4 regions of the Streptomyces sp. NPDC086766 genome follow, and region 3 is predicted to be linked to each of the others. Evidence: riboswitches for the same ligand, from Rfam matches in the RefSeq annotation. Region 3 holds a riboswitch; each other region holds the start of a gene.
What was found. A riboswitch is a leader RNA that binds a small molecule or an ion and turns the genes downstream of it on or off. The one in region 3 is predicted to bind cyclic di-AMP.

Region 1 (7,680 bases), on a different contig from region 3:
CAGGTCGGTGAGGACCACCCGGACGTCACTGCCCGGTCGCAGGGAGGCGGGTTCGTCGCCGCCGGGGAACGCGTCCCTGGGCCCGAGGACGAACCGGTCGATCTGCGCGGAGCCCTCGGCCGCGACCTCGAGCCGGGCTGTCGCGACGGTACGGCCGTGGCTCGTCGCGACGACCGGATAGGTGCCCGGGCGCAGACCCGAGCGGACGCGGTGCTCCGTTCCCGCCTCGTTCACCTGGACCGACTGCGTCGATCCCTTCCGCAGCGGAGCCAGGGTGATCGGCTGCCGCAGGGCCGGGGAGGTGACCTCGACCTTGTCCCATCCCGGTGGCATTCCCTCGATGCTGAACCAGAGGGCGTCACCCGCCTCCAGGGTGTTGCCCTGCGGCACGTGGTACTCCAGCCAGACCGCCGCGGACGGGCTGCCGCCCGGAGCCGGGCCGGTGCCCTCGGCCGACGCCACTGCCGCCCCTCCCAGCGAGGCCGCCATGGCAAGACCGGCCGCGCCCACGGCCCTCACCACACTGCGGAACAACGATTCCCCCCTCGGTCGGATACAGCCGGCCCGGTTACGGCCGCGTCCATCGGTCGACCAGGAAGAGGGTGTGAACGGGCGGTTGGTTGCCGACGACCGGGGCTCGATGCCGGCGACGTACCGGATCCGGTCGCTCAGTCCTCGCCCACAAGGTCGAGGTCCTCGGGAGACGCCGTCGCGGTGGCCCGCGGAACGGGCCACTTGCGGTCCAGCGGCAGGGACACGTCCCTCCACCAGGGGTGCGCGGGAAGGTCTCCGGCCGGCTCGAAGGGCTCGCCCGGCCGGGGCAGCGCCACGGAGTGTCCTGCCAGCGCGGCCGCGTCCTTCGTCCACTCCCCCGGCTCGGCCCAGGCGTGCGGGGCGAGGTTGAACGTGCCCCAGTGGATCGGCAGCATCGGTCCGCCCGACAAACCGCCCTGGAGGTCGAGATGGGCGCGCGAGCCCTCCTCGGGCGTCATGTGGATGTCGGGCCAGAACTCGGAGTACGCGCCGATCTGGATCATCGTCGCGTCGAACGGGCCGTGCTCGGCGCCGATGTCACGGAAGCCGTCGAAGTAGCCGGTGTCGCCGCTGTGGTAGATCCGGTGCTCGTCGCCCGCGACCACCCAGGAGGCCCACAGCGTGTGCTGCGTGTTGCGCAGCCGGCGGCCGCAGAAGTGGCGGGCCGGCGTCGCCGTCAGCGTGAGCCCGCCGACCTCGGTGGCCTCGTTCCAGTCCAGCTCGCGCAGGCGGTCGGCGGACACGCCCCAGTGCTCGAGGTGGGCGCCGACACCGAGCGGCACGGCGAAGACCGTGTCCGTGCCGGCCAGTTCCTTGATCGTGGGCAGGTCCAGGTGGTCGTAGTGGTCGTGGGAGATGACGACCACGTCGACCGGGCCGAGCGCGGCGAGCGGCAGCGGAGCCGGGTGCAGCCGGCGGGGCCCGAGGAACGGGAGCGGGGAGCAGCGCTCGCCCCACACCGGGTCGAACAGCACGCGCTGCCCGTCGATCTCCGCCAGCACGCTGGAGTGCCCCATCCAGGTCAGCCGCAGGCCGGTGGCCGGGGGCCGGGCCAGGTCGGCGAGCGTGGTGGCGTGCACCGGCACGGTGCCGGAGGGGGCCCGGCGGGGGCGGGTGTCCTTGTCGAAGTAGACCTTGGCGAAGGCCCGCATCGAGCCGGAGGGCCGGGTCCGCGCGACGCCGCCGGGGTTCTGGAAGACGCCGTCCGCGAAATGGGGCGACCGGCGGATGCGCGCCATGCGCTCACCGCCGGGGTCCGCGCCGAAGGCCGCGGGCCGCAGCGCGCGGAGCCCGGAGCTCAGGGAACGGAAGCCGGCCACGGTACCTCCAGGAGTCGGTCGGATTTTCCATTATGGAGGGCCGCCGCGCGGGGCCCTCCGGCAGCCTGCCGTCCGCCGCGGCCCGCGGGACGGGCCGGCGGCGCGAGGGGGCTCCGGGCCGTGCCGCCGTGCGCGCCAAACGGGCGGTGTGCGGGGGGAGTTAGGGTGACCGCGTGGCGAGAGTGCGGTTGAGCGTGGCGGAGCGGCGCGAGGAGCTGCTGCGGGCCGCCATCGGGCAGATCGAGGAGCGGGGCGTGGCGGCGGTGCGGATCGCCGACGTGGCCTCGGTGCTCGGGGTGAGCAACGCGCTGGTGCTCTATCACTTCTCGACGAAGGAGAAGCTGGTCGCGGCCGCCTTCGCCCATGCCGCCGAGGACGATCTGGCGCAGCTGCGCAAGGTGCTGGGGCGGCGGACGACGGCGCTGCGCCGGCTGCGGGCCGCCGTCCGCTGGTACGCCCCGACCGGCCAGGCCAAGGGCTGGCGGCTGTGGATCGAGGGGTGGGCGGCCGCGCTGCGCGAGCCCGCTCTGCGGGAGGTCGCCCAGGGCCTCGACCGGAAGTGGAAGGCGGCGATCGCCGAGGTCGTCGCGGAGGGTGTGGCGGCGGGCGAGTTCCGGTGCCCGGACCCCGGAGCCGCGGCGCTGCGTCTGACGGCCCTGCTCGACGGGCTCGCCGTCCAGCTGACGGCGTACGGCGGCGGGGTCTCCCGCGCGCGGGCCCGGGAGTGGGCCGACGAGGCACTGGCTCGGGAACTGGGCCTGGAGCGGGAGGCGTTGACGGCCGCGGGCCGGTGAAACGGCGCCGTGGACGGGCCCCGGGCCGGGGCGAGCGCCGGCCGGTGCGGCGAGGGGCACGACCCCGCGGCGGGATGCCGTGCCCCTGCGCTCCGGTGTGCGCCCCGGGACGAGGCGGACGCCTGCCGGCCTCACGCCACCGTCGTGATCCGGCTCCTGATGTCGGCCGGCGACAGTGTGCCCTTGGCCGTCACATGGTCCCCGGAGGACTGGCCGCGCAGGCGGCGGCCGATCCACGGCACCAGGAACTCCCGGGCCCACTGGACGTCGTCGCGCCGGATGCCGAGGGTGCCGCGCGGCGGCAGCGGCGGCCAGGGCTGCTCGGGGTCGGCCGGCACGTCGAGGCCGAGGACCTGGCCGGCCCGCAGCGCCACCCGGGTGTGCCCCTCGGGCGACAGGTGCAGCCGGTCGTGGTCCCAGGCCCGGCGGTCCTGGACGGCCTTGAGGGACCACAGGTCGAGCACCGGGCAGCCGTAGCGGTCGGCGATGGCCCGCACGTGCCCGTTGTAGGTGGCGATCTTGCCGCGCAGGTGCTTGAGCACGGGCACGCCCCGGGTGTCGAAGCCGGTGGTGACCATCACGGTGCCGGCCGCGGCGGCGAGCCGGGCGAGGCCCTTCTCGAACCGCTCCGCCACGTCGTCCGGGTCCGTGCCGGGACGGATGATGTCGTTGCCGCCCGCGCAGAACGACACCAGGTCCGGGGCGAGTTCCACGGCCCGCGGGACCTGGTCCGCCACGATCTGGTCGAGCAACTTGCCGCGCACGGCGAGATTGGCGTACTGGAAGTCGCCCTCGGGGCGTCGGTCCGCGAGCAGGACCGCGAACCGGTCGGCCCAGCCGACGAACGCCCCGTCGGGGCCGGGGTCGCCGACGCCCTCGGTGAAGCTGTCCCCCACCGCCACGTACGACCCGATCACTGCTCTGCTGTCACTCTTCGAATCGTCTGCCACGTCGGCCCATGATTCACCTTGGAATGTGACCTACGCGACCGTAGGCAAGGGTTGACGGACGGTGAGATAAGCCACTGAGCGAATGTCGCCGCCCAGGAATAGAACACGCCGAAGGCCGGACCCGGGGGGTGTGGGTCCGGCCTTCGGCGGCGTGTCAGGCAGATGGTGGCGGGAGCGCGGGCGTCAGGCGACCGGGGCGCCGTGCGCGCGCAGGTAGGCGACCGGGTCCACGTCGGATCCGTAGTTCGGCGTCGTGCGGATCTCGAAGTGCAGGTGCGGGCCGGTCACGTTGCCGGTGGCGCCGGACAGGCCGAGCCGCTGTCCCGTGGTCACGGCCTGGCCGGCCGAGACGGAGAGGGCGGACAGGTGGGCGTACTGGGCGTAGTGGCCGTCCTGGAGCCGGAGGACGACCTGGTTGCCGTAGGCACCGCCCCAGCCCGCGGAGACGACCGTGCCCGCGCCGACGGCCTTGACCGGGGTGCCGGTGGGGACCACGAAGTCGACGCCGGTGTGGTAGCCGCTGGCCCAGTGGCTGCCGGCCACGTGGTAGCCGGTGCCGACGGCGGCGTGGGTCACGGGCAGGGTGAAGCCGGTGGCGGCGGCCCGCTCGGCGCGGGCGACCGCGGTCTTCACCCGGGCGGCGGAGACGGTCTTCGCCTTGGCGGCGGACGAGCCGGCGGTCGCGGGCTTCGGGGTGGCGGGCGCCCGGGTGGCGCTTGCGGCGGCGTGACCGAGCGTCAGCTTCAGGCCCGGGTGGATCAGCGAGGGGTCGTCGCCGACGGCCCGGCGGTTGTCCCGGTACAGCTGCTTCCAGCCGCCGCGGACGTGCTGGTTCTCGGCGATGCCCGACAGGCTGTCGCCGGCACGGACGGTGTAGGTCCGGGCGGCAGCGCCCTTGACCGCGGGCGCCTTGACGGCCACGGGGGCGCTGCGGACGGTCTTCTCGGAGACGGACTGCGCGGGGGCCGCGTGGGCTCCCGCGGCGCCTATGAGGGGCAGTGCGAGCACGGCGCCGCCGGTTCCGGCGGCGGCGAGGATGCGGGTCAGGCGCTGGGGCTTCGGACGGCGGTGCTTACCCTTCGCGGGCATGGCGGATTCCTCTCCGGCGCCTGCGAGGTGAGCTGTCGGGTTCGGGCTGGAGATGCCCGGCCGCGCGGGACGCGACTTCACCCCTAGCCGTTCCGGAGACCGGAACAGGCGGTCGTACCTGTGGGTCCCCCGCTCCTGCCGTGCACGGGTGAGTGTGCGGGCCCCGGACGGCGGCAGGATGAGGCGTCCGTCCGGATCGGGATGGAACGTAAGCGAGCGGGATGTGTTCGGACAAGCAGAGGGTTCCGCTCAGAGATGCTCATCTTGATCCAATTCGGGCAAAACCGGTGACGCTCCGTGCATTCGATCAGCGCTCTCTTCGTCAACCGCGGCAAAAGACAACGCGATTACGTGAACATGGCGGAGCACCGTGGGTCACGAATATGACGCTCCTCACGTCCGGGCTCGTCAGGAGTCCCCAGGGGGTGGCGAGTTGGGGCTTAAAGGGTTAAAACCGACAAAACGCCCATAGGAGACAGGAGGGCGAAAGTGGGCCAGGGGGTCGCCTGCGCGAAGGCCGCCGAGCGGAGCCGCCGGCGGCCAGAGGCTTCCTCGCCCGTGGCCGGACCGTTGCCCCGGGAACCCATGTCGTATCGTCGAAAGGCGCGCCCGCCGACGAGCCGTGACGGCGGGCTCAGGCCCCGCCTTCGGGCCGGGCCGACCGAGTGGGAGGAGCCCCCGTGACGCAGCAGGTCCCGTCGACCGAACCAGAGCTGGCCGGAGTGCGCAACTTCCGCGACGTGGGCGGGCTGCCGACCGTGGACGGACGGCGGGTGCGGCACGGAGTGCTGTTCCGCAGCGGCCACCTCGCGCACGCGACGGACCGGGACGCGGCCTTCCTCTCCTCCCTCGGCCTGCACACGATCTTCGACTTCCGCAACGCGGCCGACAAGAAGCTCGAGGGCCCGGACGTCGAGCTGCCCGGCGTGCGCAACGTCAACCTGCCGCTGAGCGACCCGGCCGACGGCGCCGAGTTCTGGCGGATGGTCCGCGACGGCGACCTCGACCAGCTGCGCACGATCCTCGCGGACGGCAAGGCGGCGAACCGGATGATCGCCTCGTACCGCATGATCATCACCGAGCGCACCGCCGAGCACTCCCACGTGCTGCACGCCCTCGCGCAGGACAGCGTCCCCGCCCTGATGCACTGCGCGGCGGGCAAGGACCGCGCGGGCCTGTCGATCGCCGTGACCCTGCTGGCCGTGGGCGTGGACGAGGACGCGATCCGGGCGGACTACCTGGAGTCGAACGCCAAGCACCGCCGCTACAAGGTGCACCGCAGCAGCAGCGCGGCCTCGGCCTACTCCCCCGAGGTCATGGAGCTGCTCGGCCCGCTCTTCGACGCCCGCGCCGAGTACCTGGCCGCGGCCCTGGAGACCATCGAGGAGACCTGGGGCGGGGTCGAGGCCTACCTGGAGCGCGGGCTGAAGCTCACCCCCCAGACACGGGAACGGCTGCGGGAGCGCCTGCTCGACTGAGGGGCGGCGGGCTGGGCCCCGGCCGGTGCGGGGGCGCCGCGCCGGCCGCGGCCCGCTCCGGCTCCCCCACCTCGCGCTTCCCTACTTGGCGCCCACCTCGAACAGCAGCCAGACGAACCCCGCGAAGACGTGCCCGACGGCGATGTAGACGATCAGCCGTATCCACAGGGCTCGCGGGAACTTCTCTTCCATGTCGGTCATGACGTGTCTCCGGTGTGGGGGCCCAGGCACAGCGCGGCCGTGGGGCTCTGCAGCAGGGTGTGGACGAAGAGCAGATCGACCCCGTCGTGGTCCTCGGCGGCGATCCGGTGCGGGGTCAGCGAGTCGAAGTGGGCACTGTCACCCGGTGCGAGCAGGTGCGCGGTGTCCCCGAGGCGCAAGCGCAGGCGCCCCTTGAGGACGTACAGCCACTCCTCGCCCGGGTGCACACGCACGATGTCGCCCTGGGAGCCGTGGGGCACGTGGACCCGCAGGGCCTGCATCCCGCGGCCGGGCGCACCGGCCTGCCAGTACGTCCAGCCGCCCGCCCGGGTCGGTTCCATGGCCGCCGCGCGCACCACGGCGTCCGGGGCGGCGACGCTCTCGCCGAGCAGTTCGGAGACCGTCGTACCGTAGACACGGGCGAGCGCGAGCAGCAGCGGCAGGGAGGGCTGGCGCTGTCCGGTCTCCAGGCGGGAGAGGTGGGCGGGCGACAGCCCGGCCGCGCGGGCCGCGGCCTCCAGGGTGAGGGAGGCCCGGCGGCGCAGCGCACGCAGCTGCGGGGCGACGGCGGGCAGGTCCTCGACCGGTCCCGCCGAGGGCTCGGACTCGGGAGCGCTCATGCCTCCATTGAGCCGCAGCTTTGCCTCTCGGGCAAATCAATTGCCTCAGAGGCAAAAAGCGGCCACGTGAGCAGGCCGGCCCGCGTCCTAGCGATGGGCGACTGCCTGCTTCACCAGTGTCTTCCCGAAGTCCCACATCAGTCCGCCGCCGTGCGCGTCGTCCATCACGTCGGTGAAGGCCTCCACGAAGCGGTCCACCTCACGCTCACCGATGATCAGCGGCGGGATCAGCTTGATCACCTCCAGGTGGTCGCCGGAGACCTGGGTGAGGATCCGGTGCCGCTGGAGCAGCGGGACGACCACCATCTGCGCGAACAGGCCCTTGCGGGCGGCCTGGAGCACGGTCCAGCGGCCGCGCAGCTTCAGCGACCGGGGCCGGCCGAACTCGATGCCGATCATCAGGCCCCGGCCGCGCACGTCGGCGAGCAGTTCGTACCGTTCGGTCAGGGCCGCGAGCCGCGACTTCAGCAGCTCGCCGGTGGCCCGGGCGCCCGCGACGATCTGCTCGTTCTCCATGACGGACAGCACGGCGAGTCCGGCCGCCATGGCCTGGGCGTTGGACCCGAAGCTGGCCGAGTGGACCAGCACCCGGTCCATGGACGAGTAGACCTTCTTGAAGATCCAGTCCCGCCCGAGCGTGGCGCCGACCGGCACATAGCCGCCGGACAGCGCCTTCGCCACGCACACCAGGTCCG
Region 2 (7,680 bases), on a different contig from region 3:
GAGCGGAGCGGTGCGCCCACCACCCCGAGCCGCCATTCTCACCCGAATCGGTGAGGAGTGGTGTTGTCCGTGTGTTCCATCTGACCAAATCGGCCGTGAGGATGCGTCAGACCGCGGACTCAACTCCGCCTACGACTGGGGTATGACGCCGGAGGGCTCCGTCTCCGCCGCCCCGTAGGGGGTGGCACGGAGCGGCAGGGCGGGGTGGGAGCGAGGCGCCCCCGGGGCGGCGGGGACCGCCGACCGTGCCGGCGATCCCCGCGCCGGCTTCCCAGGCCTCGTCACGACCGTGCTGTCGCCCGTCACTCAGGGTGAGTACCGTGAGGGGCGCCGCACCGCGGGGACCTGCTGGGGCCGCGGGGCCCACGGGGTCGCAGAGTCTCGAGGTCGCAGAGCCCGGCAGGGCTGCGGGGGCACGGGGTCGCGGGACCGTGAGGTCGCGGGGTCCGCTGCGCGCGGGGAGCGACGCTAGCCGGCCCGGTGCACCACCGCGTCGCACAGCTCCATCAGCGCCGCCTTGGCGTCACACTCCCGCAGCGGGGCCAGCGCGGCCCGCGCGTCCTCCGCGTACCGCACGGTGTCCTTGCGGGCCTGCTCCAGCGCCGGGTGGGCGCGCAGGGCCGCCAGCGCCTCCGCGAGCCGGTCGTCGTCGGTCAGGTCGGAGTCCAGCAGCTCGCACAGCGCGACGTCCTCCGCCAGACCGAGCCGCGCCGCCCGCTCCCGCAACCGCAGCACCGGAAGCGTCGCGACCCCCTCCCGGAGGTCCGTCCCCGGCGTCTTGCCCGACTCGTGCGAGTCCGAGGCGATGTCCAGCACGTCGTCCGCCAGCTGGAAGGCGACGCCGAGCCGCTCCCCGTACTGCGTCAGCACGTCCACGACGTTCTCGTCGGCCCCGGACATCATCGCCCCGAACCGGCAGGACACCGCGACCAGCGATCCGGTCTTGCCGCTCAGCACGTCCAGGTAGTGGTCGACCGGGTCGCGGCCGTCCTGCGGTCCCGCCGTCTCCAGGATCTGCCCGGTGACCAGCCGCTCGAACGCCACGGCCTGCACGCGCACCGCCTCCGGACCGAGATCGGCGAGGATCTGCGAGGCCCGGGCGAACAGGAAGTCGCCGGTCAGGACGGCGACCGAGTTGCCCCAGCGGGTGTTCGCGCTGGCCACTCCACGGCGCACCGCGGCCTCGTCCATCACGTCGTCGTGGTACAGCGTCGCCAGGTGGGTGAGCTCCACGACCACGGCGGACGGCACGATCCCCGGCGCCTCCGGGTCACCGAACTGCGCCGCGAGCATCACGAGCAGCGGCCGGAACCGCTTCCCGCCCGCCCGTACGAGGTGCTGGGCGGCCTCCGTGATGAAGGGGACCTCGCTCTTGGTGGCCTCGAGCAGCCCTTCCTCGACAGCCGCCAATCCGGCCTGGACATCGGCTTCCAGAGCCTGGTCCCGCACGCTCAGCCCGAACGGCCCGACGACGGTCACGAGGGGTCTCCTGTCTGCTGGTGTCTGCTGGCGATTACACGGTTTGTCGATAGGTCGCTGCCCTCACTCAAGTCAGCGTATCCGGTCACGTTTCGATCACCGCTAGCGCCCACCGATACAGGCCAGGCGGTATCGGAGCACGCCCGGTATGCAAGTAATCCATTCATATGGACGCATAAATATAGATTCGCCCCTTTCGATCCCCGCACACCACGTTCATGCACACCCGTACGCCACCCTCCCGCCGAACGACTCACAGCGCGGCACCCTCGCGGCACCCGGGTGACACGCGACCCACCCGCCGACGGCTTCCGGTGACACCCGGACGGACACGCCCGGACGGAGTCCGATTAGTCCATCTTGATGCCCCAAGTCCCCTTGGCCTTAATTGCTCTTCGCCAACTTAAACCGTGAGTTGGGTCACACCCCTCCCCCGCCCTCACTCTGGCCGCATACCCGCACTTCGCCTTTCCTCACAGGCGAGTTGACCCTGTGCGTACGCAAAGGATCAAGCACCCCATTAGCCGCACATCAAGGTCAATAGGGACGAGCTGTGAATCGCCTACTTGTTCAGGACATGTGCTCTCGCATACGTTCCCGGCCACCGGGCGGACGCCGAATCCTGCCACCGCCCGCGAACCCATCGAACGAACCACGCATGGCAGGAGCGGGGGACCCAGGTAAGTCGCCGGGCCGGACGCGTACGTCGCACACCGTGTGCCGTACGCCGCGCCGGAACGGCTAGGGGTGAAGCCGTGCCCTCGGGGGCACGGCCGGGCGCCTCCCCGCCCGAACCCGACAGCTCACCTCGCAGGCGACGGAGAGGAATTCACCATGCCTGCCCAGGGTCTGCTCCGCCGTCCCCGCGCCGCCCGCATCGCCCGCGCCCTCGCCGCCGTCGGCACCGGTGCCGCCGTTCTCGCCCTCCCGCTCATCGGCGCGACCAACGCGTCCGCGGCCACCACCTCCGCCCCCGCCGCCGCGAGCACGCTCGCACACCCGAACAACCTCGACGGCTGGATCCGCGCGTCGCTCGCGATCATGGCCCAGAAGGGCATCCCGGGCACGTACAACGGCATCTACCGCAACGTCATGCGCGAGTCCTCCGGCAACCCGCTGGCCATCAACCTCTGGGACGCCAACGCGGCCGCCGGCATCCCGTCCAAGGGCCTGCTCCAAGTCATCGACCCGACGTTCGCCGCCTACCACGTGCCGGGCACGGCGTGGAACATCTACGACCCGGTCGCCAACATCACGGCCGCCTGTAAGTACGCGGCCACCCGCTACGGCTCCATCGACAACGTCTTCGGCGCCTACTGACGGACGCCGGTGGGCGCCCGGCGGCGCCCACCGGCCGACGGGGCACGCACCCAGCGGCACCCTGCGGCACCCAGGGTGCCGGCGGGCGGGCGGCCCTCCGGAAGCGGCTACCGCTCCGGGAACAACCGGTCGAGGACGACGGCGATGCCGTCGTCCTCGTTCGACAAGGTGATCTCGTCGGCGACCGCCTTGAGTTCGGGGTGGGCGTTGGCCATGGCGACACCGTGGGCGGCCCACTGGAACATGGGGATGTCGTTCGGCATGTCGCCGAAGGCGAGGGCGTGTTCGCGGCCCAGCCCCAGGTGTTCGGCGGCCATGGCCAGCCCGGTCGCCTTGGTGATGCCGCAGGGCTGGAGCTCGACGGTTCCCGGGCCCGACATGGTGACCGTCGCCAGGGAGCCGACCACCCCGCGCGCGACGGCCGCCAACTCGTCGTCGGACAGCACGGGATGGCGCAGCAGCACCTTGCTGATGGGGGCGCTCCACAGGTCGTCGCGCCGGTCCACCCGCACGGCGGGCAGCGTCGGGTGCGGCATGAGATACCCGGGCTCGATCAGCGTCAGCCCGTCCACCCCGTCCTGATCGACCGCCGCGTACACCTGCCCCACCTCGGCCTCGATCTTGCCGAGCGCGGTCTCGGCCTGCTCCCGGTCCAGGGTGACCGACCACAGCAGGCGGTCCGCCCCGGCGTCGTAGAGCTGCGCGCCCTGGCCGCACACCGCGAGGCCCGTGGCTCCCAGGGCGTCGAGCAGCGACCGCACCCTCGGCGCCGGCCGCCCGGTCACCACGAGGTGCCGGGCACCGGCGGCCGCCACCCGCGCGAGCGCGGCGAGGGACCGCTCGGACGGGGTGTCGTCGCCGCGCAGCAACGTTCCGTCCAGGTCAGTGGCGATGAGGGCGTATACGGGGGAGGCGGCCATGATCAGAGAATACGGATCCACCGCGACCCCGACTCGACGGGAACCGGACGACCACGGCGGCCGCCTCAGCCCTACCCGCACCTCCTGAAGTCCCCTGTACGCGGGGGTTCTTCACCCCGTGCCTGTCCGCGCGGCCGCGCTGGGCGCGAGGGGGACGCGACAGCGCCAGACGGTGAGCGTGAGCGAGATCACGGCATCCTTCCCCAGCACGTCGGCGGCATTCCTGGCCACGGGTCCCCCCACTGTGTCCCCCTACGGAACGGAGCCACCCCGTCCGCGCCCCCAAAGGGCGCTGAGCCGGAAGTGACTCCTCCGACAACCTCGAATCGGACATTGCAGACTCTTTAGGCACTGCCCAAGACGGCCGACTCGGCCGTAACGTGTGGCGCGACCACATGGAAGACGTCCCGTGCCCTGCGCACGAGAGAGCACGACACGAGAGAGCACGAGAGGAAGGCAAGCACTCCATGCCCCCCTTCGAGGTCCCCGAGGGCGACCCCTTCGGTCCGCACAACCTCCCCTACGGTGTCTTCTCCCGCGCCGGGTCGCAGAGTTCGCAGGCTCCGCAGAGCCCGCAGGAGAGGACCGTCGGCGTCCGGCTCGGCGACCACGTCCTCGACGCGGGCGCGGCGGCGCGGGCGCTCGGCTCGCCGTACGCCTCCCTGCTCGCCCAGCCCACGCTCGGCCCGCTGCTGGCGGCGGGCCGCACCGCCTGGTCCGACGTCCGGCGGGCGCTGACGGCGTGGGTGACGGTGCCGTCCCACCAGGAGGCCGTCGCGCCGTTCCTGTACCCGCTGGACTCGGTGACCCTGCACCTCCCCTTCGACGTCGCGGACTACGTCGACTTCTACGCCTCCGAGAACCACGCCCGGAACGTCGGCCGGATCTTCCGCCCCGACGCCGAGGACTCCCTCACGCCCAACTGGAAGCACCTGCCGATCGGCTACCACGGCCGCGCGGGCACGGTGGTGGTGTCGGGCACCGACGTCGTCCGGCCGTCGGGCCAGCGCAAGGCCCCGTCCGACCCCGCGCCGGTCTTCGGTCCGTCCGTCCGGCTCGACATCGAGGCGGAGGTCGGCTTCGTGGTGGGCGTGCCCTCGCGGCTCGGCACGCCGGTGCAGCTCGGCGACTTCCGCGAGCACGTCTTCGGGCTGTGCCTGCTGAACGACTGGTCCGCGCGTGACGTCCAGGCCTGGGAGTACGTCCCCCTCGGCCCGTTCCTCGGCAAGTCCTTCGCCACGTCGGTGTCGGCGTGGATCACCCCGCTGGACGCGCTGGAGGACGCCCGGGTCGCACCGCCGCGGCGCACGCATCCGCTCCTGCCGTACCTCGACGACGCCGAGGAGGAGCCCGGCGGCTACGACCTGCGGATCTCCGTCGCGATCAACGGGCACGTGGTGTCCGAGCCCCCCTTCTCCACCATGTACTGGACGGCGGCGCAGCAACTCGCGCACATGACGGTCAACGGCGCCTCGCTCCGCACCGGCGACCTGTACGGCTCCGGCACCGTCAGCGGCTCCGAGCCCGACCAGCGCGGCTCCCTGCTGGAGCTGACCTGGAACGGCCGCGACCCCCTCGAACTGCCCGACGGCAAGCGCACGTTCCTGGAGGACGGCGACGTGGTGACCCTGACCGCCTGGGCACCGGGGCCGGGCGGGGTCCGGGTGGGCCTGGGGGAGGTGACCGGGCGCATCGTGTCCGGGTGACCCGTCCGGACCCGCGCACGGAGGGCGGACTCGTGGGCGAGGCCGGGACGTACGCGAAAGCGGAGACGTACGCGAGCTACGCAAGGGCCCAGGCGTACGGAAGGCGGAGACGTGGGGGCGGTGGGGTCTGGGAATCGGTTGCCGCCGAACCCTCACCCCCGCCGCCCGACGCCGTCATACTGACGGCAGGCCGTGCGCGCACCGCGCCGGCCGCCCCCACCGCACGACCCCACACCCGCCCACCTCCGATCAGGATGCGGAGTCCGTGGCATGACCGTCTGCCTGCTCCTGCTGAGCGTCGTCGCCCTGACGGCCGCCGTGCCGGCGCCCCGCGCGCTGACCCGGGCCGCCTGGCCCGAGCGGGAACCGGTCGTCGCGCTGTGGGTGTGGCAGTGCCTGGTCGCGACCGTTCTGCTGTGCTGCCTGACCGCCCTCGTGCTGGGGGCCGCGGCCGTCTTCCACACCGTCCGCGACCGGGTCTTCGCCCCCGCACCGCCCGCGGTGACCGCCGCCTACGACCTGTCGGCCACCCCGCTCTGGTCGGCCGCCCTCACCCTGCTGCTGGCCTGCGGCGCCGCCTGGACCGCGGCGATGCTCGCACGGGAGGCCGCCGAGGCGCGCCGGCGCCGCGGCCGGGCCCGCGCGCATCTGCGTGAACGCGCCCCCGACCTGCCCGCAGGCCTGCCGCCCGCCCGCGGCCCCCTGCTGGTGCTGGAGGACGAGTACCCCGACGCCTGGTGGATGCCCGGCCATCCCCCGCAGCTCGTGGTCACCACCGGCGCCCTGCACCGTCTCACCGGCCATCAGCTCGACGCGGTGCTCGCCCACGAACGCGGTCACGCCCGCGCCCACCACGACTGGCTGCTGCATCTGTCGACGGCCCTGGCGACCGGCTTCCCGCGTGTGCCGCTGTTCGCCCACTTCTGCGACCAGACCCACCGGCTGGTCGAACTGGCCGCGGACGACACGGCGTCCCGCCGCCACGGCCATCTGACCACGGCCCTGGCCCTGATCGAGCTCAACCAGCACCGCGGGGTCCTCTCCTGCGCCTCCAGCCACCGCCTGCTCGGCGAGCGCGTGGACCGCCTCCTGGAACCCCCGCCCCGCCTGGGCCGCCGGCACCGCGCCCTGACGACGACGGCGGCGGCGCTGGTGCCCCTGCTGCCCCTGCTGATCACTTTCGCTCCGGGGCTGACGGCACTGGGGTGACGGTCCTGGACCGACAGCCCTGGACCGACAGCTCTTGGCTGACAGGGCTTGGCTGACAGCGCTGGGACGAGGGGGCTCGGCCGGCGCCCTCGGGCTTCCGCCTGCCGGTGGGACGGAGAAGACGCCGTGGACGCCTCAGGCCGTCCCGGCGGTGGTCATATCCAGTCGTCCGGCCCGCCCGGCTCGCCCGGCTCCGGCTCGGACTCCGGCCAGTCCTCGTCCGCCGTCGCGGGGGACCTGCGGGCGGACGCCCGGTCCGGGCCGTCACCGGACGCGCCGGGATCGGACACGCCGGAATCGGACGGGCCGTCCCCGGACGGGCCGTCCCCGGACGGGCCGCCCCCGGACGGGCCGCCCCCGGACGGGCCGTTGAGCGACTCCAGGACTTCCAGCACCCCTTCCCCGTACGTCGCGAGCTTCTTCTCGCCGACGCCGCCGACCGTGCCCAGTTGTGCCACCGACGTGGGCCAGACCGAGACGATCTCCCGGAGCGTGGCGTCGTGGAAGATGACGTACGCCGGGACGCCCTGTTCGCGGGCCTGTTCGGCGCGCCAGGCGCGCAGGGCCTCGAAGGCGGGCAGGAGCGCCTCGGGCAGCTCGGCCGCAGCCGCCTTCGGCTTGCGGTCCGAGCGGAGGGCCGATCCCCGCGACGCGGTCGGCTTCTTCGGCTCCTTGCGCAGCGGCACGTCCCGCTCCCGCCGGAGCACCGAGGCGCTCGCGTCGGTCAGCACCAGCGTGCCGTACTCCCCCTCGACCGCCAGCAGCCCCTGCGCCAGCAGCTGACGCACCACACCCCGCCACTCGCCCTCGGCCAGTTCCTCACCGATGCCGAACACGGACAGCTGGTCGTGGTCGAACTGGATCACCCGGCCGGTGCGCTTGCCGAGCAGGATGTCGATGATCTGGCCCGCGCCGAACTTCTGCCCCCGCTCCCTTTGCAGCCGTACCACCGTCGACAGCACCTTCTGGGCCGCGACCGTGCCGTCCCAGGTCTCCGGCGGTGTCAGGCAGCTGTCGCAGTTGCCGCAGCCCGCCGGGTCCGGGTC
Region 3 (7,680 bases):
GAGACGCACGACGCGTCCACCGCCGGCCCGAAGGGCATCGTCCGCTCCATCTGGACCTCCTGGGTGGCCGGGTTCGTCCTGCTGCTCGGCTTCACCTTCGCCATCCAGTCCTACGACAAGGAGCTCGCGTCGCCGACCGGCGCGCCGCCCGCCCAGATCCTGCTGGACGCCCTCGGCGCGACCGCGGGCAAGCTGCTGCTGCTCGTGGTGATCGGGGCGCAGCTGTTCTGCGGCATGGCGTCGGTGACGGCCAACAGCCGCATGATCTACGCCTTCTCCCGTGACGGCGCGCTGCCCTTCTCCCACGTGTGGCACACCGTCAGCCCGCGCACCCGCACCCCGGTCGCGGCGGTCTGGCTGGCGGCGCTCGGCGCGCTGGTCCTCGGCCTGCCGTACCTGATCAACGTCACGGCCTACGCGGCGGTCACCTCGATCGCGGTGATCGGCCTCTACATCGCCTACGTCGTGCCGACCCTGCTGCGGGTGCGCAAGGGCGCGGCCTTCGAGCGCGGGCCCTGGCACCTGGGCCGCTGGTCGCAGGTGATCGGGGTGGTGTCGGTGACCTGGGTCGGCGTGATCACCGTCCTGTTCATGCTGCCGCAGGTCTCCCCGGTGACCTGGGAGACGTTCAACTACGCGCCGGTCGCCGTCCTGGTGGTCCTCGGCTTCGCCGCGACCTGGTGGCTCGCCTCCGCGCGCCACTGGTTCCTCAACCCCACCCACGAGCGCACCCTCGCCCGCGAGGCCGCACGCACCGGCGCCCCCGAACCGGCCGACCCCTGAGCCGAGCCCACCCGCCCGCCGCCCGCACGGCACACGCCGGACCGGCCCCCGACACCCGCACGGCACACGCCGGACCGGCCCCCGACACCCGCACGGCACTCTCCCGACCGGCCATCCGGACACCCTGACGGCACACTTCCGGCCCGGCACCCCCGATACCCGATCGGACAGGCGGCCTGCTCCGGCTATGCTCGGGTAGGCAACATCGCCTGGGCCCTTAGCTCAATTGGCAGAGCAGTGGACTTTTAATCCATTGGTTGTGGGTTCGAGTCCCACAGGGCCTACGAGAGAGGCCCCGCCCCGGAGGACTCCGTGGCGGGGCCTCAGGCGTTTCCGCGGCAACTTCCCCGGCGGCTCACGCAGTTCCGTTCCCGCAGAGAGAGCGCGCGCCGATGCCCCGTCCGTACGTCCTGCTGTCCGCCGCCGTCTCCCTCGACGGCTACCTGGACGACACCGGCCCCGAGCGCCTGCTGCTCTCCAGCCCCGCCGACTTCGACCGGGTGGACGAGGTGCGGGCCTCCGTCGACGCGATCCTCGTCGGCGCGGGCACCATCCGCGCCGACAATCCGCGGCTGCTGGTCAACTCGCCCGAGCGGCGGGCCGCACGGGTCGCCGCCGGCAAGCCGGAGTACCCGCTGAAGGTGACGGTCAGCGCGGCCGGCGAGCTGGACCCGGCCGCGCGGTTCTGGCACACGGGCGGCGAGAAGGCCGTCTACACGACCGACCGGGGCGCCGAGCGGCTGCGCGGGGCCGGCCTCGCCGCCGACGTCGTATCGCTGGGCGCCGCACTCGACTGGCGGCGGCTGCTCGAGCACCTGCACGACGTGCGCGGGGTGCGGCGGCTGATGGTCGAAGGCGGCGGGACCGTGCACACCCAGCTGCTCCAGCAGAGCCTCGCGGACGAGCTCCAGCTCGTGCTCGCCCCGCTCCTCGTGGGCGACCCGCGGGCGCCGCGGCTGTTCGGGCCGGGCGTCTACCAGGGCGGACGGCTGCGGCTCGTGGAGACGCGGGCCATCGAGGACGTCGTCCTCATGCGCTACGAGCCGACGGCTCCCGGCACCGGGACCCTCGCCTCGCCCGCGGACCGGCACTGGCTCCGGCTGGCGTGCGACCTGGCGGCGCTCTGCCCGCCCTCGCGGACCGCGTTCAGCGTGGGCGCGGTGGTGGTGGCCGCCGACGGCACCGAACTCGCCAGGGGCCGTTCGCGGGAGGGCGACGACCCCGTCGTCCACGCGGAGGAGGCGGCGCTGGCCAAGGTGGACCCGGCGGACCCCCGGCTGGCCGGCGCCACCGTCTACAGCAGCCTGGAGCCGTGCGCCCGGCGTGCCTCCCGCCCCCGCCCCTGCGCCCGGCTGATCCTCGACGCGGGCGTACGGCGGGTGGTCACCGCCTGGCGTGAACCGGACACGTTCGTCGAGGGCGCCGACGGGTCCGGGATCCTCGCGGCCGGGGGCGCGCGGACCGTACTCGTCCCTGAGCTGGAGGAACGGGCCAAGGCTCCGAACCGGCACCTGACCGGCTGAGCGGGCCCGCGCCGCCGGCCCGGGAGGGGCGCGGGCGGTCGGCCGGATTCCATGCGTGTGCATTCGGCCCCGAGGATGGGGTACAGTTGGTTTCACCGACGCGGGGTGGAGCAGCTCGGTAGCTCGCTGGGCTCATAACCCAGAGGTCGCAGGTTCAAATCCTGTCCCCGCTACTGAAGGCTCAGGGCCGGAATCCGATCAAGGATCCCGGCCCTGAGTGTTTTCCCGTCCCACCGTTTCCTCCGTGATGCGGGCGCCGCTCCGGTCGCCGTCACGCCGAGTGAGCGATCCGTGCCGGAGCGCATAACAAGTGACATACCATCAGAAAAACCGGTGCCGCGGAGGGTGGGTCAACTCGCCCGATTTTCGTCGCGCATGGCCCGAACGTCTGGCCAAAAAGGTTTAATGATCAAGCCGAACGACTTGGAATCAGAGGCTCGCGTCTATTAACGTCCGATAACGCAGCGCGGTCGTCCCAGCCGTCACAAGCGACGGCTCCGTGCGCGCGCGCCGAATCCCGCAAGGGAACCGGGGAACCACCAACTTGGGGTGAATCGGGCGTCAACCACCGTGCTCGCACGTCTGGTTTACGCGCGTAGGAGACCTTCCCGCTCCGAACCCGTCAGCTAACCCGGTAGGCGAGACGGAAGGAAAGGAGCACGCCCGAGTGGCGTCCAACCGCCCCGCCCCCGAAGCCCCGTTCGTTCCCGGTGAGCGCACCGAGACCTTCGGCTACGGCAGTTACCGCACCGACGAGGGCCCCTGGGAGGAGTGGAATCCCACCGAGGAGTCCGTCCGTCCGGTGCGGGGCCGGCACCGCGTCGCCAAGCAGCGCGGCGGCGGGCTCGCCCGCAGTTCCACCGTCCTCGGTGTCGGCGTCATAGCCGCCGTCGGCGCGGGTGGCATGGCCAGCGCCCACACCGGCAAGCCGCCGGTGTCCATCTCCATGCCCGACCTGCCCTCCGTGGGCTCCCTCTTCGACGACGCCCCCGCGGCCCCCGAGGGCTCCGCGACCGCGCTCAGCACCCTCGGCACGAGCACCGCCGAGACCACCGAGAGCGCCTCCGACGCGGGCGAGGCGCTGCGCAACCGCATCATGGCGCAGGCCGAGCAGCAGCAGGCCCAGGTCGAGACCAAGGCCCAGGAGGCCGCCGAGGCCGCGGCCGCGAAGCAGGCCCAGGAGGCCGCCGCCAAGGCGCAGCAGGAGGCCGAGGCGAAGGCCGCCGCCGCGAAGAAGAAGGCGGAGGAGGAGGCCAAGCGGAAGGCCGAGGCCGAGCGCCTGGCCGAGCTGGCCAAGCAGTACACGCTGCCGACCTCCTCGTACACGCTCACCGGCACCTTCGGTCAGCCCGGTTCCATGTGGTCCTCCGGCTACCACACCGGCCTCGACTTCGCCGCTCCCACCGGAACCCTGATCAAGGCGATCCACAGCGGCACCATCACCGAGGCGGGCTGGGCCGGCGCCTACGGCTACCGCACCGTCCTCACCCTCGACGACGGCACCGAGCTGTGGTTCTGCCACCAGTCCTCGATCAGCGTCAGCGTCGGCCAGAAGGTGAGCACGGGCGACGTCATCGGCCGCGTGGGCGCCACCGGCAACGTCACCGGGCCGCACCTGCACCTGGAGGTCCACCCCAACGGCCAGGCCACCGCCATCGACCCGATGACGTGGCTGCGCGACAAGGGTCTCACCCCCTGACCCACCGGGTTCCCGCAACCTTTTCCCCACGGAGCCGCCCTGATCGGAATGGGCGGCTCCGGCGCGGTTGTTGATGTCTTCCATGACTTCTCTTCGCAAGCTGGGCTCGTCCGACCTCGAGGTCTTCCCGCTCGCCCTCGGCGGCAACGTCTTCGGCTGGACCGCGGACGAGGAGGCGTCCTTCGCCGTCCTCGACGCGTACACGGCCGCCGGCGGCAACTTCGTCGACACCGCCGACTCCTACTCGGCGTGGGCCGAGGGCAACCGGGGCGGCGAGTCCGAGACGATCATCGGCGACTGGCTGAGGGCACGCGGCAACCGCGCCGACGTCGTCATCGCCACCAAGGTCAGCCAGCACCCCGACTACCAGGGCCTGACCGCCGCCAACATCAAGGCCGCGGCCGAGGCCTCGCTGCGCCGCCTGGGCACCGACCACATCGACCTGTACTACACCCACTTCGACAAGCCGGACGTGCCGGTCGAGGAGATCGTCGGCGCGCTCGACGAGCTGGTGAAGGCGGGCAAGGTGCGCCACATCGCCGCCTCCAACATCTCCGCCGAGCGCCTGCGGGACTCCCTCGACTTCTCCGACCGGGAGGGCCTGGCCCGGTACGTGGCGCTCCAGCCGCACTACAACCTGGTCTCGCGCGACACCTACGAGGGTGAGCTGCGGGACCTCGCCGAGCGGGCCGGTCTCGCCGCCGTCCCCTACTTCGCGCTCGCCTCCGGTTTCCTCACCGGCAAGTACCGGCCCGGCGCCGAGGTGGACAGCGCGCGGGCGGAGGGCGCGGCCAAGCACCTGCTCACCGAGCGCGGCCGCAGTGTCCTCGCCGCCCTCGACGAGGTCGCCCGGGCCCACGAAGCCTCCGTCGCCACGGTCGCCCTCGCCTGGCTCGCCGCCCAGCCCACGGTGATCGCGCCCATCGCCTCCGCCCGGACCCCGGAGCAGCTCCCGGCCCTGCTGAAGGTGGCGGACCTGACCCTGACCGAGGAGGACCTCGCCAGGCTGACGGAGGCGTCGGCCTGACGGCCCGGACGCTGACCTCGGCGTCGGGCCGACGGCCCGGGCGCTGACCTCGGCGTCGGCCTGACGGTCCCCTTGCCCGACCGACCCCGCCGTACCCGACCGACCCCGCCGTGACCGACCCCGCCGTACCCGGCCGGCCCGGCCCGTCCAAGGACCGGTCAGGTCCGGTACGGGTTGTACGCGGGGTAGGGCGTCGCCGGACCGTGGGGGACAGGGGTCGCGGGCCGGCCGTAGACGCCGTACACCGGCCAGGGCGGGGCGACGACCGGGACCGGCGGGGCGGTTCTGCGCGCCGCGTGGTCCAGCGCCGGCTGGGCCACCTCGCGGCGCGCCCACAGCTCGCCGAGCAGCTCCCGCTCCCGGACGACGAAGTCGGCCCCGGCCCGGCCCCGGCGCCCCCGGTGCCGCAGGAACGCCAGCGAGGTCGCGTACGCCTCGTACTGGGCGACCGCCCGCCCGGCCGGCTTGCCGAGGTGGTGCCGAGCGTGCTCCCGGGCCAGCCTGCGCGCCCGCATCGAGCCGAGCGCGAACGGCTCGGCGGGGGTCAGCCACCCGGCGGCGGCGTACGCCGGCAGCTCCTCGCGCACGGTGCGCAGCTCCCGCTGCCGGGTCCAGATGACCATCCAGGTCAGCAGCCCGAACGCGGGCACCATGAAGGCCGCGTAGACGGCGAGGAAGCCGTACGTGCCGAACGTGGAGGAGCCGTTCCACAGCGCGTGCATGCTCATCGCGAGCAGCAGTCCGCTCACCGGCAGCAGGATGCGCCGTACGCGCCGGCGGTCCCCGGCGAGCGCGGCGGCGGCGCCGAACCCGATGCCGGTGCACACGGTGAACAGCGGGTGCGCGAACGGCGACATGATGATCCGCACGAAGAAGGTCGCCGCGGTGACGGAGGCGATGCCCCGGCCGCCGGTGAGCTGGTCGGTGCCGAAGGCGGTGCCGAGGTAGAGGATGTTCTCGGTGAACGCGAAGCCGGTGGCGGTGACCCCGGCCAGGACGACGCCGTCGACGATTCCGGTGAAGTCCCGTCTGCGGAAGAGGAAGAGCAGCAGCACGGCGGAGCCCTTCGCGGACTCCTCCACGATCGGCGCTATCACCGTCGCGCCGAGGGTGTCCGCCCGGGTCGGGTCGGCGGTCGCCGTCTCTATCCACTGGGTGGCGAAGCTGTTCGCGACGATGGCCACCAGCGCGGCCGCGCACGCGCCCCAGGCGAAGGCGAACAGCAGGTTCCGCCACGGGCCGGGCTCGACGCGGTCCAGCCAGCGGAAGGCGGCTATGAGCAGCGGCACGGGCAGGACGGCGAGCCCCAGCCCGACCAGGAACCCCTCGGTGCCGGTCTGCTGGCGTACGAGCGCGAGGATGACGAGCCCGGACAGCGCGAGCAGCATGGCCGGCGCGCCGTATCGCACCCATCGCTTCTGCCACCAGTGCGCATGACGCGGCCGGCCGCCGGCCGGTCCGGGAACGGGTCCGCTGGGATGGGGCGGGTACGGGGGACAGGTGGCCACGGCATTGACCCTAACGAGGGAGGACGCCGCCCGCGACGGGGTCTGGCACATCGTGTCAGGCGCGGTCGGGAGGCTCGGCGGAAGGCTGTTCCGGCACGTGCTGCGGAGGCCGGTCTCAGTGCGGTACGCGGCGGAAGAGAAGATCGTTCACCACATGACCCTTGTCCAGTCCCTGGCCCTCGAAACGGGTCAGCGGACGGAAGCCGGGGCGCGGCGCGAAGCCGCCCTCGGCCTGGGTGTTCTCGAAGGCCGGGTGCGCGGTCAGCACCTCGAGCATCTGCTCCGCGTACGGCTCCCAGTCGGTCGCGCAGTGCACGATCGCCCCGGGCCCCAGCCGGGTGGCGGCCAGGGTCAGGAACTCCGGCTGGATCAGCCGCCGCTTGTGGTGCCGCTTCTTGGGCCAGGGGTCGGGGAAGTACACGCGCAGCCCGTCGAGGGCGTCGGGGCGGAGCATCTCCCGCAGCAGGATGATCGCGTCGCCGTTGCCCACCCGGACGTTGGACAGTCCGTTCTGGTCGGCCAGGTTGAGCAGGTTGCCCTGACCCGGCGTGTGCACGTCGACGGCGAGGATGTTGGTGTCCGGGTCCGCGGCCGCCATCAGCGCGGTCGCCTCTCCCATGCCGAAGCCGATCTCCAGCACGACCGGGTTCGTGTTGCCGAACAGCTCGGCGAGGTCGATCACCCGCTGCCCGTCGATGTCCAGCCCCCAGGAGGGCCACAGCCGCTGGAGCGCGTCCGCCTGCCCCGCGGTGACCCGGCTCCGCCGCGGCTGGAAGCTGCGGATCCGCCGCTCGAAGTGCGAACCGGCCGGATCGGCCTTCGGGCCGTCGGGAAAGCGCGGCTCCCCCTTGGCCCGGGTGTGCCGGACGGACACACCGGGGGCGTGCTGCGGCTGCCCCTCGGAGGCGGGCCGGTGGGCTTCGGGGGTGTTCAGGGAGTTCGACACAGTGCCTCGATTTTACGGTGCGCACGCCACCGGCGGCCCGGCCCCCGGCCCTGGGCGCACGAGCCCCGCGGCGTCTCACGCCGCCGCCAGCACGGCCAGGGCCCGGCGCGCCACCTCCCGTCCGATCGGCAGCGACGCCGTGGCCGCGGGGCTCGGCGCGTTGAGCACGTGCACGGCCCGCGCACCCTCCCGGA
Region 4 (7,680 bases), on a different contig from region 3:
CCCAGCGTCCTGATCCGCTTCTCGGCGGCGTCCGCCTTCTCCTTGGCGCCGTTGTACTTCTCGGTGGCCACCTCGGCCTGCTGGTACAGCTGCTCGACCATGGCCTTGACCTGCTCCGGCGTCAGCTGCGGGGCGGCGTGGCCGGTCCCCTCGAAGCCCGTCGTGGTCGCCATGCCCGCCAGCGCGATCGTCACGGCGGTACGGGCGGTGCGGGCCGGGCCGCCGCCCGGTGAGCGATGTCGGGGCTTGCGGTGCGCTGCCACCTGGACCGTCACGTCCCTTCGTCCGACCGCCGGTCCGAGTCGTGTCCGGCGGCGGCTCACACGGGGGGAGCAGGCCGCCGCCGGACCTTCTCGGCGAAGGTGTCCGGCTGCCGCCCCAGGCCCGGGCGGCGGTGGGGAGCCGGTCACCTGGAGGAGGACGCTAAACCTCTCCGTGACGGCACGGTGACGGAATGTACGGAAGTGGTGCGAGCGGATCGCCGGGTGACCGCATATGACCGTCGGCCCGCCGTCGGACCGCCGCCTTCACGCGGGGCGATGACCGATTGCCGCGGTTCGCGGGCGGACGATGCGGGCGGGGTGCTATGGGCGGGCCGCGTATATCCGCAGGCGGCCCGGGAGCGCCCGGGCGTCCCGCGGTGCCGCCGAGGTGTCCCCCTTGGTGGCCTCCCCCGGTGTGCGGGGGTGACGGGGCCGCTGATTAGGCTCCGGCCTCATGGACGTACTCATCCATTTCTTCGTCGGCCTCCACATCGTCGGCATCGCCGCGCTGCTCGGCGGTTTCCTCACCCAGGTGAAGGCGATGGGCCGGGGCACCGCTCGGTTCGTGCCCGGAATGCTGCACGGCGCGCTGACCATGCTGGTCACCGGCGCCGTCCTGGTCGGCCTCAACCAGGCCGACGGCCACCACGTCGACAACATCAAGATCGGCGTGAAGCTGGCGCTGCTGGTCGTGATCCTCGGCCTGGTCTATGTGAAGCGGGACGAGGAGAAGGTGGACAAGAGCCTGTTCGGCCTGGTCGGCCTGCTGACCACCGTCAACATCTTCATCGCGGTGCTGTGGACCTGAGCGGTGGCAGTTCTTCGGATCCGCGGGGCGGCCGCTCTCCGGATCCGGGCGGCCGGCTTCCCCGCGTCCTCGCGGGCGCCGGTCAGCGCGCGGCCCGCAGCTCGGCCCGCGCGTCCCTGACGGCGCCCGTCCCGACGGCCAGCCACGCCGCCACCGCGACCCACAGCAGCAGCTCGCCGGGGACCTCCAGCGAGGGCACGCCGACCACGGCGGCGACGGACAGCGTCGCCGCCGCCGTCATGCCCAGGGGGAACACGGTCGCCCAGCGGCGCACGTCGTAGCGCAGGCGCGGCCAGGCGAGTTCGGCGGCGAGCAGGACGCCGTACAGGAACAGGTCGAGCATCAGCAGCGCGACGGTGACGGTGCGCAGGACACCGCCGTCGTCCTTGTCCCACAGGTACATCCCCGACCCGGCCGCGGCCATCAGCTGCGTCCCGGCCAGCGCCGAGATCGCCGCCGCGCCACTCGCGATCCACTGGTCCCCGGCCCCCTCGATCACCTGGACCGGGTCGAACCGGGCGACCGCGAACACGTAGAGCGCCAGCCCGAGCCAGAACAGCACCAGCGACGCGTGCGCCAGCCAGGCCGACGCCTGCGCCCCGGCCACGGTCGCGCCCAGCACGGCCAGCCCCTCGGTGGCCACACAGCCCAGGAACACCGCCCCGGGCATCCGGCGCCCGGCCCTGCGCAGCACCCGCAGCAGCAGCCCCGGCCACAGCACGACGGACAGCGCGAGGAGCGCCTCGGCCAGGATCCGCGCGCCCAGCTCCGAGAAGCGGGTCCCCAGCACGGTGGTGGCGGCCACGGCCGTCAGCGCGCCCGGCGTCCCCGCCTCCGCGAGCCACTCCGACCGCTCGCGCACCAGACGCAGCAGGAAGCCGGCCGCCAGCCCCAGCCAGGCGGCGCACGCCAGGACCAGGGCGATCCAGGACAGCGCCTCGTGGCCCGTCGTGTGCAGGCCGGCCGACAGGATGCCGGTCGCCATGACGGCGGACCCGGCCGTCGACGGACGGTGCACCCACCAGGCGCCGAAGGAAGAGGTGCGGGGCATGGCCCGATGCTAAGGATCTTCGCGCGCCGCACACGCGGGGCACGCGCGCGGGCGCACGCGAAAGGGTGCGGGCGGGACGGCGCGCGCTGAAGGGCGAAGGGCGGCGGCCGCACGAGTGCGGGGCGGGGACTGCGCGGTGCATGCGCCGTCCCCGCCCCGCCTCCAGGGCTGCCGTGGGGCCTCAGGCGGGCCGCACCACGCTGTGGATCGCGGACTCGCCGTCGTAGTAGATCGACTCCTCGCGCACGTACGCGCCGGGCTTCGGGGCGTGGATCATCATGCCGTTGCCGATGTAGACACCGACGTGGCTGATGTCGTCGTAGAAGAAGACCAGGTCACCCGGCTGCGCCTGGGAGAGCGACACCGTCGTCCCCGCGTTCACCTGGTCGTAGGTGGTGCGCGGGAGGGTGACGCCGGCGGCCTTCCAGGCGGCCTGGGTGAGGCCCGAGCAGTCGTAGGAGTCGGGGCCCGTCGCGCCCCAGACGTACGGCTTGCCGATCTGGGCGCGGGCGAAGGCGAGCGCCTTGTCGGCCTGGGTGGCGTACGACGTGCCGGACGTCGAGGAGCCCGAGGTGTCCGTCGAGCCGGTGGAACCGGTGGAACCGGAGGAGTCCGACGTGCCGGAGCCCGAGGAGGCGGCCTGCTGCTGGGCGGCGGCCTGCTCCGCGGCCTGCTGCTTCGCCAGCTCCGCCGCCTTGCGCGCGGCCTCCTCCTGCTTCTGCTTCTCGATCGCCGCCAGCCGCGCCTTCTCCTCGGCGTTCAGCTTCGACAGCAGTTCGCGGGCGTCGGCGAGCTTCTTCTGAACGGTGGCCTTGGCCGTCCTGATGTCGCGCTGCGACTCGGTCAGCGTCTCCAGGCTCCGGGTCGCCTCCCGCCGCTTCTCCATGGTCGCGGACTGCTGGGTGACGTAGTCGTCGACCATGCCCTTCTGCCGGTCGGTGAGCCGTCCCATCAGATGCGACTGGTCGAAGTAGTCCTGCGGGGTGTCCGCGAGCAGGAAGGTGGCGGTGCTGGAGGCGGAGGCGCCGGTGCGGTACTGGGCGGCGGCGAACGAGCCCAGCTCCTCGCGCGCCTTGTTGAGCCGGTCGGTGCGCTTGGCGACGTCGTCGAGGAGCGAGGCCACCCGCGTGCGCTGCTTGCCGGTCTTCTCCTTGGCGTCGTTGTACTTCTCCGTGGCCGACTCCGCCTGGCGGTACAGGTCGTCGACCTTCTTCTCGACCTCTTCGATGCTCGGTCTGCTGTCCGGGGCGGGGGCGGCCTCGGCCGTCTGGGAGAGCAGGGCCACGGAGGTGAGGGCGGCCGTGGCCAGGGCCGGCGTGCGTATGCCTGCTACGCCCGGACCGGCGGGGCGGGACTTGCGGTGCGACGCCAAGGGAGGCGACTCCTTCCATCGTCCGCCTACCGGGTTAGCTGTCGGGTTCGGGCGGGTGGTTCGGAAGGGTTGCCCTACGGTCCGCGCCCGCTGGGCGGCACGGACCGATTCACCCCAAGGTCGGTGTGGGTCCCCGGCTCCGGATCGCCTGGCGGCGGGACCGGACTCGGCGGAGGCCGCGCGGCCCGGCGTCGTTCGCCGGTGAGGTCGTGCGGCCTGACGGCACGCTAGCCAACTCGTGTGGCTCCTGTGAAGGTTGATGCGCGATATGCCCGATACATTTTCGTGACCTCGCATCACTTGTGCGGTGGACGTGACGGGGTCGCTCCGCAGCGTAGCCCTCGTGAGGGGGCGGGGCGGGGCGGTACGGGGGGCGGGGCGCGGCGGGGCGGTGCGGCCCGCCGGGTGCCGGGATCGTGTGATGTTCCGCGGGCGGCCCCGGGTTGTCGGTGGGGCGCCCTAGACTCGTAGAGCGATGAGCAGCCTCTTTGACGACAGCTTCCTGGCGGACCTCCAGGCCCCTCGCGGCCACGAGGAGGAGCCCCCGCCGCCGCCCGAGGACGATCACGCTCCGGAACCGGTTCCGGGCGATCTGTTCGGCGGGAAGTTCGACCTGCCGCCGGACCGGGACACCCACTACCGCGACGGCGCGCCGCGCCCGGCGGTGGACCCGGCCGCCCTCCTGGAGGGGCTGAACGAGAACCAGCGCGCGGCGGTCGTCCACTCCGGCACCCCCCTGCTCATCGTCGCCGGCGCCGGCTCCGGCAAGACCCGCGTGCTCACCCACCGCATCGCCCACCTCCTCGGCGAGCGGGGCGTCCACCCCGGCCAGATCCTCGCGATCACCTTCACCAACAAGGCCGCCGGCGAGATGAAGGAGCGCGTCGAGCAGCTCGTCGGCCCGCGCGCCCACGCGATGTGGGTCATGACCTTCCACAGCGCCTGCGTCCGCATCCTGCGCCGCGAGAGCAAGAAGCTGGGCTTCACCTCCTCCTTCTCGATCTACGACGCCGCCGACTCCAAGCGCCTGATGGCCCTGGTCTGCCGCGACCTGGACCTCGACCCCAAGCGCTATCCGCCGAAGTCCTTCAGCGCCAAGATCAGCAACCTCAAGAACGAGCTGATCGACGAGGAGGACTTCGCCGCCCAGGCCACCGACGGTTTCGAGAAGACCCTCGCCCAGGCCTACGCCCTGTACCAGTCGCGGCTGCGCGAGGCCAACGCCCTCGACTTCGACGACCTGATCATGACGACGGTCAACCTGCTCCGCGCCTTCCCCGACGTCGCCGAGCACTACCGCCGCCGCTTCCGGCACGTCCTCGTCGACGAGTACCAGGACACCAACCACGCCCAGTACGCCCTCGTGCGGGAGCTCGTCGGCACCTCCGAGCACCCCGTGGACGTCCCGCCGAGCCAGGACGACCTGCCCCCGGCCGAGCTGTGCGTGGTCGGTGACGCCGACCAGTCGATCTACGCCTTCCGCGGCGCGACCATCCGCAACATCCTCCAGTTCGAGGAGGACTACCCGGACGCGACCACGATCCTGCTGGAGCAGAACTACCGCTCCACCCAGACCATCCTGAGCGCCGCCAACGCGGTCATCGAGCGCAACGAGTCGCGCCGCCCGAAGAACCTGTGGACCAACGCCGGCTCCGGCGCCCGCATCACCGGCTACGTCGCCGACACCGAGCACGACGAGGCGCAGTTCGTCGCCGAGGAGATAGACCGGCTGACGGACGCGGGAGACGCGAAGGCCGGCGACGTCGCCGTCTTCTACCGCACCAACGCCCAGTCCCGTGTCTTCGAAGAGGTCTTCATCCGCGTCGGCCTGCCCTACAAGGTCGTCGGCGGTGTCCGCTTCTACGAGCGCAAGGAGGTCCGGGACGTCCTCGCCTACCTGCGCGTCCTGGCCAACCCCGAGGACTCGGTGCCGCTGCGCCGCATCCTCAACGTGCCCAAGCGCGGCATCGGCGACCGCGCCGAGGCGATGATCGACGCCCTCTCCCAGCGCGAGAAGATCAGCTTCCCGCAGGCGCTGCGCCGCGTCGACGAGGCGTACGGCATGGCCGCGCGCTCCACCAACGCCGTCAAGCGGTTCAACACGCTGATGGAGGACCTGCGGACGATCGTCGAGTCCGGCGCGGGACCGGCGACCGTCCTGGAGGCCGTCCTCGAGCGCACCGGCTACCTGGCCGAGTTGCAGGCCTCCACCGACCCGCAGGACGAGACCCGCATCGAGAACCTCCAGGAACTCGCCGCCGTTGCGCTGGAGTTCGAGCAGGAGCGCGGGGAGGGCGAGGCCGCCACCCTGTCCGACTTCCTGGAGCAGGTCGCCCTGGTCGCCGACTCCGACCAGATCCCCGACGAGGAGGACGGCGACGGCGTCATCACGCTGATGACCCTGCACACCGCCAAGGGCCTGGAGTTCCCGGTGGTGTTCCTGACCGGCATGGAGGACGGCGTCTTCCCGCACATGCGCTCCCTCGGCCAGACCAAGGAGCTGGAGGAGGAGCGGCGTCTGGCGTACGTCGGCATCACCCGCGCCCGGGAGCGGCTGTACCTGACCCGCTCGGCGATGCGCAGCGCCTGGGGCCAGCCCTCGTACAACCCGCCCTCCCGGTTCCTGGAGGAGATCCCGGCCATGCACGTGGACTGGAAGCGGACGGGTGCCACGGCGCCGGTGTCCTCCGGTCCGGCGTCGGGCCTGGCCGCCTCCCTGTCGTCCTCCCGCTCGCGCTCGTCGGCCTCCGGCGCGTCGGGCTTCGCCACCCGCCGGACCTCCGAGAAGCCGGTGGTCTCGCTCGCGGTCGGCGACCGGGTCACGCACGACCAGTTCGGGCTCGGCACCGTCGTCGCGGTCAAGGGGACGGGCGGGAACGCCGAGGCGACGATCGACTTCGGCGACACCAAGCCGAAGCGGCTGCTGCTGCGGTACGCGCCGGTGGAGAAGCTCTGAGAGCGGGCCCCGCGCCTGATCGGACCGGGTCGTGCCCGCACCTGATCAGGGCGGGGGGCCGGCTTGCCCGATCAGGTGGGTGGTGCCGCCTGTCCACTGGATCTGGCGGGTAGTGCTGGCTGCTCGCCGGATCAGGCGGGGTGGTGCTGCCTGTCCGCGGGATCAGGCGGGGTGGTGGTGCTGCCTGTTCGCCGGATCAGGCCGGGTCGAGGCCGTGGCTGCGCAGCCACGGCAGCGGGTCGACCGCCGCGCCGCCGCCCGGACGCACCTCGAAGTGCAGGTGCGGGCCGGTGGAGTTGCCGGAGTTGCCCGAGTACGCGATCGGCGTGCCGGCCTTCACCACCGTGCCGGAGGGAACCCGGTAGCTGGAGAGGTGGCAGTACCACGTCTCCGTGCCGTCCTTCGCGGTCAGGATCAGCATGTTGCCGTAGGCGCTGTTCCACTGCGTGCGGACCGTGCCGTCGGTCGCCGCCATCACCGTGGTCCCGTACGCGACCGGGAAGTCGATGCCGGTGTGCACGGACATCCAGTTCACGCCCGCCTGGCCGAAATAGGCGCTGAGCCCTTTCTGCAGCACCGGGAGCACGAACTTGGGGCGCAGCCGTTCCTTGCGGGCCGCCTCCTCCGCCGCCTTCTTCGCCTCGGCCACCTGCTGCGCCTTGAGGTCGATGCGCTCCTGCGTACGGCTGGCCCGGTCGGCGAAGTCGTCGGCGCCGGCGGACAGGCTCTGCAACTGGGTGTCGAGCTTGTTGTTGGCGGTGGACGGCTGCACCGAGTGCGCGTCGGAGGCGGAGGCCGTGGTCTCCGTGCTGTCGTCGGTCAGTCCGCCGACGGAGGCGGCGGCGATCCCGGCGACCCCCATCACACAGACCGAGGGCACCGCCACCGTCAGCAGCGCGGAGCGCTTGGCCGGCGTGCGGCGCCGAGAACGGCCCGCGGTACGGGTGGCCGCGCGCGGGGCCGGAGCGACCTCTTCCTGGTCGTCGAGCAGCGGGCCCACGGGCGGCAGTGCGCCGGTGGTGCCCAACTCGTCCTCCGAGGTGGAGGGTTCGTCGTAGGCGACCTGGTCGAAGGTGGCGGTGGCCGGTGCGTCGGTGACCCCGTCGAAGCCGTCGGCCGCCGGTGCGTCCGCGGTGGTACCGGCGGTGTTCCACTGGGTGGCGTCGTACGCGCCGGTGTCGAAGGTCTGCGTGCCCCAGTCCCAGTGAGTCGCCCCGTTCGGAGCTGCCC

Region 1: another riboswitch for cyclic di-AMP. It lies ahead of ACIPM1_RS10690 (peptidoglycan DD-metalloendopeptidase family protein); the one in region 3 lies ahead of ACIPM1_RS32085 (M23 family metallopeptidase).
Region 2: another riboswitch for cyclic di-AMP. It lies ahead of ACIPM1_RS22415 (transglycosylase SLT domain-containing protein); the one in region 3 lies ahead of ACIPM1_RS32085 (M23 family metallopeptidase).
Region 4: another riboswitch for cyclic di-AMP. It lies ahead of ACIPM1_RS03475 (NlpC/P60 family protein); the one in region 3 lies ahead of ACIPM1_RS32085 (M23 family metallopeptidase).

Annotation. Positions count from the first base shown of each region.
Region 1 is NZ_JBIVBI010000004.1:522,090-529,769, forward strand. Features, by position in the region: gene ACIPM1_RS10670 (hypothetical protein) at 1-462, opposite strand, end outside; gene ACIPM1_RS10675 (MBL fold metallo-hydrolase) at 669-1,853, opposite strand; gene ACIPM1_RS10680 (TetR/AcrR family transcriptional regulator) at 2,027-2,647, shown strand; gene ACIPM1_RS10685 (SGNH/GDSL hydrolase family protein) at 2,779-3,564, opposite strand; gene ACIPM1_RS10690 (peptidoglycan DD-metalloendopeptidase family protein) at 3,781-4,686, opposite strand; cyclic di-AMP (ydaO/yuaA leader) riboswitch at 4,691-4,847, opposite strand; gene ACIPM1_RS10695 (tyrosine-protein phosphatase) at 5,367-6,164, shown strand; gene ACIPM1_RS10700 (DUF6126 family protein) at 6,246-6,365, opposite strand; gene ACIPM1_RS10705 (helix-turn-helix domain-containing protein) at 6,362-6,985, opposite strand; gene ACIPM1_RS10710 (aspartate aminotransferase family protein) at 7,073-7,680, opposite strand, start outside.
Region 2 is NZ_JBIVBI010000012.1:110,368-118,047, forward strand. Features, by position in the region: gene ACIPM1_RS22410 (polyprenyl synthetase family protein) at 469-1,479, opposite strand; cyclic di-AMP (ydaO/yuaA leader) riboswitch at 2,181-2,309, shown strand; gene ACIPM1_RS22415 (transglycosylase SLT domain-containing protein) at 2,314-2,799, shown strand; gene ACIPM1_RS22420 (HAD family hydrolase) at 2,907-3,719, opposite strand; gene fahA (fumarylacetoacetase) at 4,187-5,425, shown strand; gene ACIPM1_RS22430 (M56 family metallopeptidase) at 5,696-6,634, shown strand; gene recQ (DNA helicase RecQ) at 6,790-7,680, opposite strand, start outside.
Region 3 is NZ_JBIVBI010000031.1:7,683-15,362, forward strand. Features, by position in the region: gene ACIPM1_RS32065 (amino acid permease) at 1-783, shown strand, start outside; tRNA gene ACIPM1_RS32070 (tRNA-Lys) at 995-1,067, shown strand; gene ACIPM1_RS32075 (dihydrofolate reductase family protein) at 1,176-2,306, shown strand; tRNA gene ACIPM1_RS32080 (tRNA-Met) at 2,406-2,479, shown strand; cyclic di-AMP (ydaO/yuaA leader) riboswitch at 2,805-2,962, shown strand; gene ACIPM1_RS32085 (M23 family metallopeptidase) at 2,974-4,005, shown strand; gene ACIPM1_RS32090 (aldo/keto reductase) at 4,088-5,032, shown strand; gene ACIPM1_RS32095 (PrsW family intramembrane metalloprotease) at 5,191-6,540, opposite strand; gene trmB (tRNA (guanosine(46)-N7)-methyltransferase TrmB) at 6,656-7,486, opposite strand; gene lhgO (L-2-hydroxyglutarate oxidase) at 7,562-7,680, opposite strand, start outside.
Region 4 is NZ_JBIVBI010000002.1:69,508-77,187, forward strand. Features, by position in the region: gene ACIPM1_RS03460 (NlpC/P60 family protein) at 1-263, opposite strand, end outside; gene ACIPM1_RS03465 (hypothetical protein) at 718-1,071, shown strand; gene ACIPM1_RS03470 (tellurite resistance/C4-dicarboxylate transporter family protein) at 1,154-2,122, opposite strand; gene ACIPM1_RS03475 (NlpC/P60 family protein) at 2,304-3,494, opposite strand; cyclic di-AMP (ydaO/yuaA leader) riboswitch at 3,502-3,661, opposite strand; gene pcrA (DNA helicase PcrA) at 3,970-6,450, shown strand; gene ACIPM1_RS03485 (M23 family metallopeptidase) at 6,647-7,680, opposite strand, start outside.